One region of the Streptomyces sp. NPDC048521 genome, then DNA from elsewhere that is predicted to be linked to it. Evidence: riboswitches for the same ligand, from Rfam matches in the RefSeq annotation. Region 1 holds a riboswitch; the other holds the start of a gene.
The links. A riboswitch is a leader RNA that binds a small molecule or an ion and turns the genes downstream of it on or off. The one in region 1 is predicted to bind thiamine pyrophosphate.
Positions count from the first base shown of each region.

Region 1 (3,596 bases):
GCTTCTGCAGGGGGCTGGCACCGTCGGCCGTACACGGTGTGCGTGACACCGTCTGCCTTGCACGGTCGGCCGTGCCCAGTTCACCGCTTGCGGCGGCGGCCCCGGCCGGCGCGGGCTGGAGGCCGCTGTTCCGCGGTGGGTGCAGGGGCGGCCGGTCCGGACCGGTCGGCCGACACCACCAGCGCGGCGAGCGCGGTGGTGACCGGGACCGAGGCGACCAGGCCGATCGATCCCACCAGCGTGCGCACGATCTCCTCGGCCACCAGTTCACTGTTGGCCACGGTCCCCACGCTGCTCTGCGCGATCGAGAACAGCAGCAGCAACGGCAGCGCGGCACCGGCGTAGGCGAGGACGAGCGTGTTGACGACGGACGCGATGTGGTCGCGGCCGATGCGAATGCCCGCCCGGTACAGCCCGCGCCAGCCCATCGACGGATTGGCCTCGTGCAACTCCCAGACGGCCGACGTCTGCGTCACCGTCACGTCGTCCAGCACACCGAGCGAACCGATGATGACACCAGCCAGCAGTAGACCGCTCATGTCGATCGACGGATACAGGCCATGGATCAGACCGGTGTTGTCGTCCGTGTTTCCGGTGAGGGCGGCCCAGTCGATGAATTCCGAGCCGAGGACGCCGATCAGCAGGAGGGAGACCAGCGTGCCGAGCACCGCGACCGATGTACGGGCCGACAGCCCGTGGCACACGTACAGCGCGATGAGCATGATCGCGCTCGACCCGACGACGGCCACCAGCAGTGGATTCGATCCCTGGAGGATCGCGGGCAGGATGAACAGCGTGAGCACCAGGAAGCTCACGGCCAGCGCGACCAGCGCCATGACCCCGCGCAGCCGGCCCACCACGACGACGGCGAGCGCGAAGATCCCGGCGAGCAGTGCCATGGGGAACTTCCGGTTCACGTCGGTCACCGAGTACTGCAGGTCCTTGGGTGCCGCGGGCTCATAGGCGACGACGAGCTTCTCGCCCTCGTGCAACTGCCGTGACTGGTCCGGCTGCACGATCTCGGTGAAGGTACGGCCCTTGTCCTTGCCGGTGTCGACCCGGATGGTCGCCTTCTTGCAGGTGCCGCCCGCTTCTCGCACCGCCGAACTGCCCTCGGCGGTGGAGGTGTCGCCGGTCGGGGTTCCGCCGGAGGCGTTCACCGACTTGCAGCTGACCTCGACGACCCTGGTGACCGTGGCCTGCTGAGTCTGCCGGTCGAAGCCGACGCCGGTCGGCTTGTGCGAAGGGGCTCCGCCAGGCCAGAGCACGACCAGACCGACCAGGACCGCCGCGGTGAACGGGACCAGGATCGCCGCGATGACCTTGCGCAGGTGCTGGGAGACGGGCGCGGCGGGTCCGTGGCTGTGACTGTGCCCGTGCGCGTGGCCCGGTCCGTGTCCGTCGCCCCCGCCGGAGCCGTGGCCGTGGCCGTGCCCGGCGCCGGGCACGCGGCCGTCATGGGCGGGTTCAGCCACCGGTCCGCCGCCCGGTCCTGAGGCGTCTCGGCGGCGCGGCTCGGGCGGCTGGTACGGGTACTGCTCCATCCTGGTCACCGCCCGATCATCGCAAGAAGGGCAGAGGCCCACTGTTCACCGCGCCACAAATGACGCTAGCGTGGAGGCACCTTTGCACACGCGGGAGCTCGGAGCACCGGGCTGAGAGGGCGCTGACCTCCGTATACGCGATGTTTCACGTGGAACGAGCCATGTTCCACAGGGAACGTCGACAGACGGAAGCCGCTGCGTCGACCGCCGAACCTGTTACCGGGTAATGCCGGCGTAGGGAGTAGGTCTCATGACCAACAAGGACGCACGCACGCCTGCCTCCGTCCAGGACGACACGTCCCAGGAGGCCGGGAAGTCCATCGGCTGGCACAAGGCGTATGTCGAGGGCTCGCGCCCCGACCTGCGCGTGCCGGTCCGTCAGGTGCACCTCACCAACGGGCAGTCGGTCACGCTGTACGACACGTCGGGCCCGTACACCGATCCACTCGTCGATACGGATGTCCGCAGGGGTCTGCCCCCGCTGCGGGAGAACTGGATCATCGCCCGCGGCGACACCGAGGAGTACGCGGGCCGTCCCGTCCGTCCCGAGGACGACGGGATCAAGCACACCGCGCCGCGCGGCGGCCTGCGGAACCTGGACGCGGTCTTCCCCGGGCGCCCGCGCCAGCCGAGGCGGGGCCGCGGCGGCGCGGCGGTGACGCAGCTCGCGTACGCGCGTCGGGGCGAGATCACGCCGGAGATGGAGTACGTGGCCATCCGGGAGAACGTGTCACCCGAAGTGGTCCGTGAGGAGATCGCGGCGGGCCGGGCGGTGTTGCCGGCCAACGTCAACCACCCGGAGATCGAGCCGATGATCATCGGTAAGCGGTTCCTGGTGAAGGTGAACGCCAACATCGGCAACTCCGCGGTGACGTCCTCCATCGAGGAGGAGGTCGAGAAGATGACCTGGGCGACCCGGTGGGGCGCCGACACGGTCATGGACCTCTCCACCGGCCGCAACATCCACACCACCCGCGAGTGGGTGCTGCGCAACTCCCCCGTGCCCATCGGCACGGTGCCCCTCTACCAGGCGCTGGAGAAGGTCGACGGCAGGGCCGAGGAACTGACCTGGGAGATCTACAAGGACACCGTCATCGAGCAGGCCGAGCAGGGCGTGGACTACATGACCGTCCACGCCGGTGTGCGTCTGGCCTACGTACCGCTGACGGCCAACCGCAAGACCGGCATCGTCTCGCGTGGCGGCTCGATCATGGCCGCGTGGTGCCTGGCACACCACAAGGAATCGTTCCTGTACGAGAACTTCGAGGAGCTGTGCGAGATCCTCGCCGCCTACGACGTCACGTACTCGCTGGGCGACGGCCTGCGGCCGGGCTCGATCGCGGACGCCAACGACGAGGCGCAGTTCGCGGAGTTGCGCACCCTCGGGGAACTCAACCGGATCGCCAAGCGTTTCGACGTACAGACCATGATCGAGGGTCCGGGACACGTCCCGATGCACAAGATCAAGGAGAACATCGACCTTCAGCAGGAGATCTGCGATGAAGCTCCGTTCTATACGCTCGGCCCGCTGACCACCGACGTCGCACCGGCGTACGACCACATCACCTCCGGCATCGGCGCGGCGATGATCGCCTGGTGGGGTACGGCGATGCTCTGCTACGTCACGCCCAAGGAGCACCTGGGTCTGCCGAACCGGGACGACGTCAAGACCGGCGTCATCACCTACAAGATCGCCGCGCACGCGGCCGACCTCGCCAAGGGCCACCCGGGCGCCCAGGAGTGGGACGACGCGCTGTCCGACGCCCGCTTCGAGTTCCGGTGGGAGGACCAGTTCAACCTCGCTCTGGACCCGGACACGGCACGGGAGTTCCACGACGAGACCCTTCCGGCGGAGCCTGCCAAGACGGCCCACTTCTGCTCCATGTGCGGGCCGAAGTTCTGCAGCATGAAGATCTCGCAGGACATCCGCCGCGAACACGGTGGCAGCCGGACCGAGATCGAGGAGGGCATGGCCCAGAAGTCCAAGGAGTTCGCGGCAGCGGGCAACCGGGTGTATCTGCCGATCGCCGACTGAGAGGCGACGAGGGGGGC
Region 1 is NZ_JBICWR010000005.1:413,290-416,885, forward strand. Features, by position in the region: gene ACGFRF_RS15525 (YibE/F family protein) at 81-1,544, opposite strand; TPP riboswitch at 1,625-1,802, shown strand; gene thiC (phosphomethylpyrimidine synthase ThiC) at 1,795-3,579, shown strand.

Region 2 (3,596 bases), on a different contig from region 1:
GGAGGTGAAGGTGAACAGGAAGACCATCAGCGCGGCGGCGGCCACGGCGGGCGCGAGGGCGGGCAGGGTGACCTTCCGCCAGGCCTCGAGCGGCGAGGCGCCGAGCATCCGGGCGGCCTCCTCCTGCCGGGGGTCGAGCTGGGCCCACAGACCGCCCACCGTGCGTACGACGACGGCGTAGTTGAAGAAGACATGGGCCAGCAGGATCGCCCACACCGTGGTGTCCAGCCGTACTCCCCACACTTCGTCGAGCAGCCCGTGCCGCCCGACCAGGGCCAGGAAGGCACTGCCGGCGACGACGGTCGGCAGCACGAACGGGACGGTGACGACGGCCCGCAGCAGCTGCTTGCCCGGGAAGTCGAGGCGGGCGAAGACATGGGCGGCGGGCAGGGCGAACAGCAGGGTGAGCGCGGTGGAGGCGAGCGCCTGCCAGGTGGTGAACCACAGCACGTGCCGGATGTCCGGCTGTGTCACGACGTCCGCGATCCGCCCGAACTGCCAGGCGCCGTCCACCTTCAGTCCGCGCGCGACGATCGCGGCCACGGGCCAGGCGAAGAACAGCGCGAAGAACGCGACGGGCAGGGCCATCAGCCCGAGCCGCGCCGCGCTTCCCCGCCGGGTCTCGGCTACTTCAGTACGAGCGACGTCCACGACTTGACCCACTGGTCGCGGTTGGCGGCGATCTTGTCGGGAGCCATGGTCTCGGGATTCTTGGCGGCCGGCCCGTACTTCGTGAACTCGGCCGGCACGGCGGCCCCCTTCACGACCGGGTAGACGAACATGTTCAGCGGCATGTCGTCCTGGAACTCCTTGGTGAGCAGGAAGTCGAGGAACGCCTTGCCGCCCTCGGTGTTCTTCGCGTTGCTCAGCAGTCCGGCGTACTCGGTCTGCCGGAAGCAGGTGCCGTACGACACCCCGGTCGGGGCGGTGCTGGGCCGCTTCTTGGCGTAGATCACCTCGGCGGGCGGGGAGGAGGCGTACGACACCACGAGCGGCCGGTCGCCGCCGGCCTTCCTGCCCTCGGAGGAGCCGGAGAACTCCTGGTAGTAGGCCTGCTCCCAGCCGTCGACGACCTTGACGCCGTTGGCCTCGAGCTTCTTCCAGTAGTCCTGCCAGCCGTCGTCGCCGAACTTCGCGGCGCTGCCGAGCAGGAAGCCGAGGCCGGGCGAGGAGGTGGCCGCGTTCTCGGTGACGAGGAGGTTCTTGTACTGCGGCTCGGCGAGGTCGGCAAAGGACTGCGGCGGGGTCAGCTTGTGCTCGCTGAACCAGGCCTTGTCGTAGTTGACGCAGATGTCGCCGGTGTCGACGGGCGTGACGCGGTGCTTGTCCTGGTCGACCCGTTGCTCCGGCAGGATCGTGTCGGATCCCTTGGCCTGGTAAGGCTGGAACAGCCCGTTGTCGAGTGCCCGGGACAGCAGGGTGTTGTCGACGCCGAAGAAGACGTCGCCCTGCGGGTTGTCCTTGGTCAGGATGGCCTTGTTCACGGCCTGCCCGGCGTCGCCGTCCTTGAGGACCTTGACCTTGTATCCGGACTGCTTCTCGAAGTCCTTGACGACGTTCTTCGAGACGGCCCACGAGTCGTGGCTGACGAGGGTGACGGTCTTGGAGTCCGTGGATCCCTTGGCGTCGCTCGACCCGCACCCGGTCAGCACGGGCAGGGCCACCAGGCCGAGTCCCGCCGCCACGGCCATGAAGGTCTTGTTGTGCACTGGATGTCCTCCTGGGGTTGACCAGGAAGAGACGCGGCCCCGCCCGGGCTCCGCGAGGAGGCCCGGGCAGGGCGCAACAGCTTGAGTGATGACCGAACTTCCTACCCAGAATGACCTGGGCGAGGTTCAGAGGGTCTGCGGCCCGGTTGCCGCACTCTCAGCGCTGTGGCGCTCCCCTGTCGGAATATGAAGATGTGTGGACGTGGTCAGATTACCGCTCGGTGGCCGCGAGCTGACCACAGGCTCCGTCGATCTCCTGACCACGGGTGTCCCGGATCGTCACGGGCACACCATGCGCGGCGATGGCCTCGACGAACGCCTTCTCGTCCTCCGGCCGGGACGCGGTCCACTTCGACCCGGGCGTCGGGTTGAGCGGGATGAGGTTGACGTGCACCGGCTTGCCCTTGAGCAGCCGGCCGAGCCGGTCACCGCGCCAGGCCTGGTCGTTGATGTCCCGGATCAGCGCGTACTCGATCGACAGCCGGCGCCCGGACTTCTCCACGTACTCGAACCCGGCGTCCAGTACCTCGCGCACCTTCCACCGCGTGTTCACGGGGACGAGGGTGTCGCGCAGCTCGTCGTCGGGGGCGTGCAGGGAGATCGCGAGCCGGCACTTGAAGCCCTCGTCGGCGAACCGGTGGATGGCCGGCACCAGCCCGACGGTCGAGACGGTGATCCCGCGCTGCGAGAGCCCGAGCCCGTCCGGGGCGGGATCGGTGAGCGCGCGGATGGCGTTGACCACTCGCTTGTAGTTCGCGAGCGGCTCCCCCATCCCCATGAAGACGATGTTGGACAGCCGAGCGGGGCCGCCGGGCACTTCCCCGTCCCGCAGGGCCCGCATCCCGTCCACGATCTGGTGGACGATCTCGGCGGTGGACAGGTTCCGGTCGAGGCCCGCCTGCCCGGTCGCGCAGAACGGGCAGTTCATGCCGCACCCCGCCTGCGAGCTGATGCACATGGTGACCCGGTCCGGGTACCGCATCAGCACGGACTCGACGAGCGTCCCGTCGAACAGCCGCCACAGCGTCTTGCGCGTGGTCCCCTGGTCGGTGGACAGGTGCCGTACAACGGTCATCAGCTCCGGGAACAGCGCTTCCTGCAGCTTGCCGCGCGACCCGGCGGGAATGTCGGTCCACTGCTCGGGGTCGTGCGCGTACCGCGCGAAGTAGTGCTGCGAGAGCTGCTTGGCACGGAACGGCTTCTCGCCGATGTCGGCCACCGCATCCTTGCGCTCGGCGGGCGTGAGGTCGGCGAGGTGCCGCGGCGGCTTCTTGGCTCCGCGCGGGGCGACGAAAATGAGTTCTCCGGGCTTAGGCATGGCTGTACCAGTGTCGCAGATCGACTTGGGTGACCTGGGGCTGCCGGTCCGGAGACCTGTCGCTGGTGGTCGTCACCTGTCGCCGCCGACTCCCTTCGGGTTACTGGAACCCGACGGTGGCCGGCCTGAGCAGCTCCAAAGCAGACGTTTCACTTTCGAACGCTTCAGTTTAGGCGTTGCGTTTGACGTAGAGCACGCAAGCGACTAAAGCGAATGTCAGGTAGTCATCGGCCGAGTTGTTCGAGGTGAGAATGATGGGTGCAGAGCGCCGCGTCTCCCCTGGCCGGCAGCTGACCATCGGGCTTAGCCCTGTGCTGCTTGCTGGTGGTCTTCTCGGGGTCTCGCCGGCCGTCGCCCAAGCTACTGCGCCAGCCCAAGTCTGCAGCCTTCAAACCGCAGGGGCCCCGCAGCAGGGCGGAAGCGGAGACGACGACGGCTCCGGATACGGTAACAGTAACCAGAACAACAGTAACCGACACGGAAACCGGGACGGCTACGGGAACAGGGACCGCGACAGCTACGGGAATAGGGACCGGGACGGTTACCGGAACAACAACCGGAACAGGAAT
Region 2 is NZ_JBICWR010000016.1:88,267-91,862, reverse strand. Features, by position in the region: gene ACGFRF_RS31160 (ABC transporter permease) at 1-588, opposite strand, end outside; gene ACGFRF_RS31155 (thiamine ABC transporter substrate binding subunit) at 627-1,709, opposite strand; TPP riboswitch at 1,790-1,897, opposite strand; gene rlmN (23S rRNA (adenine(2503)-C(2))-methyltransferase RlmN) at 1,921-3,027, opposite strand.
Region 2: another riboswitch for thiamine pyrophosphate. It lies ahead of ACGFRF_RS31155 (thiamine ABC transporter substrate binding subunit); the one in region 1 lies ahead of thiC (phosphomethylpyrimidine synthase ThiC).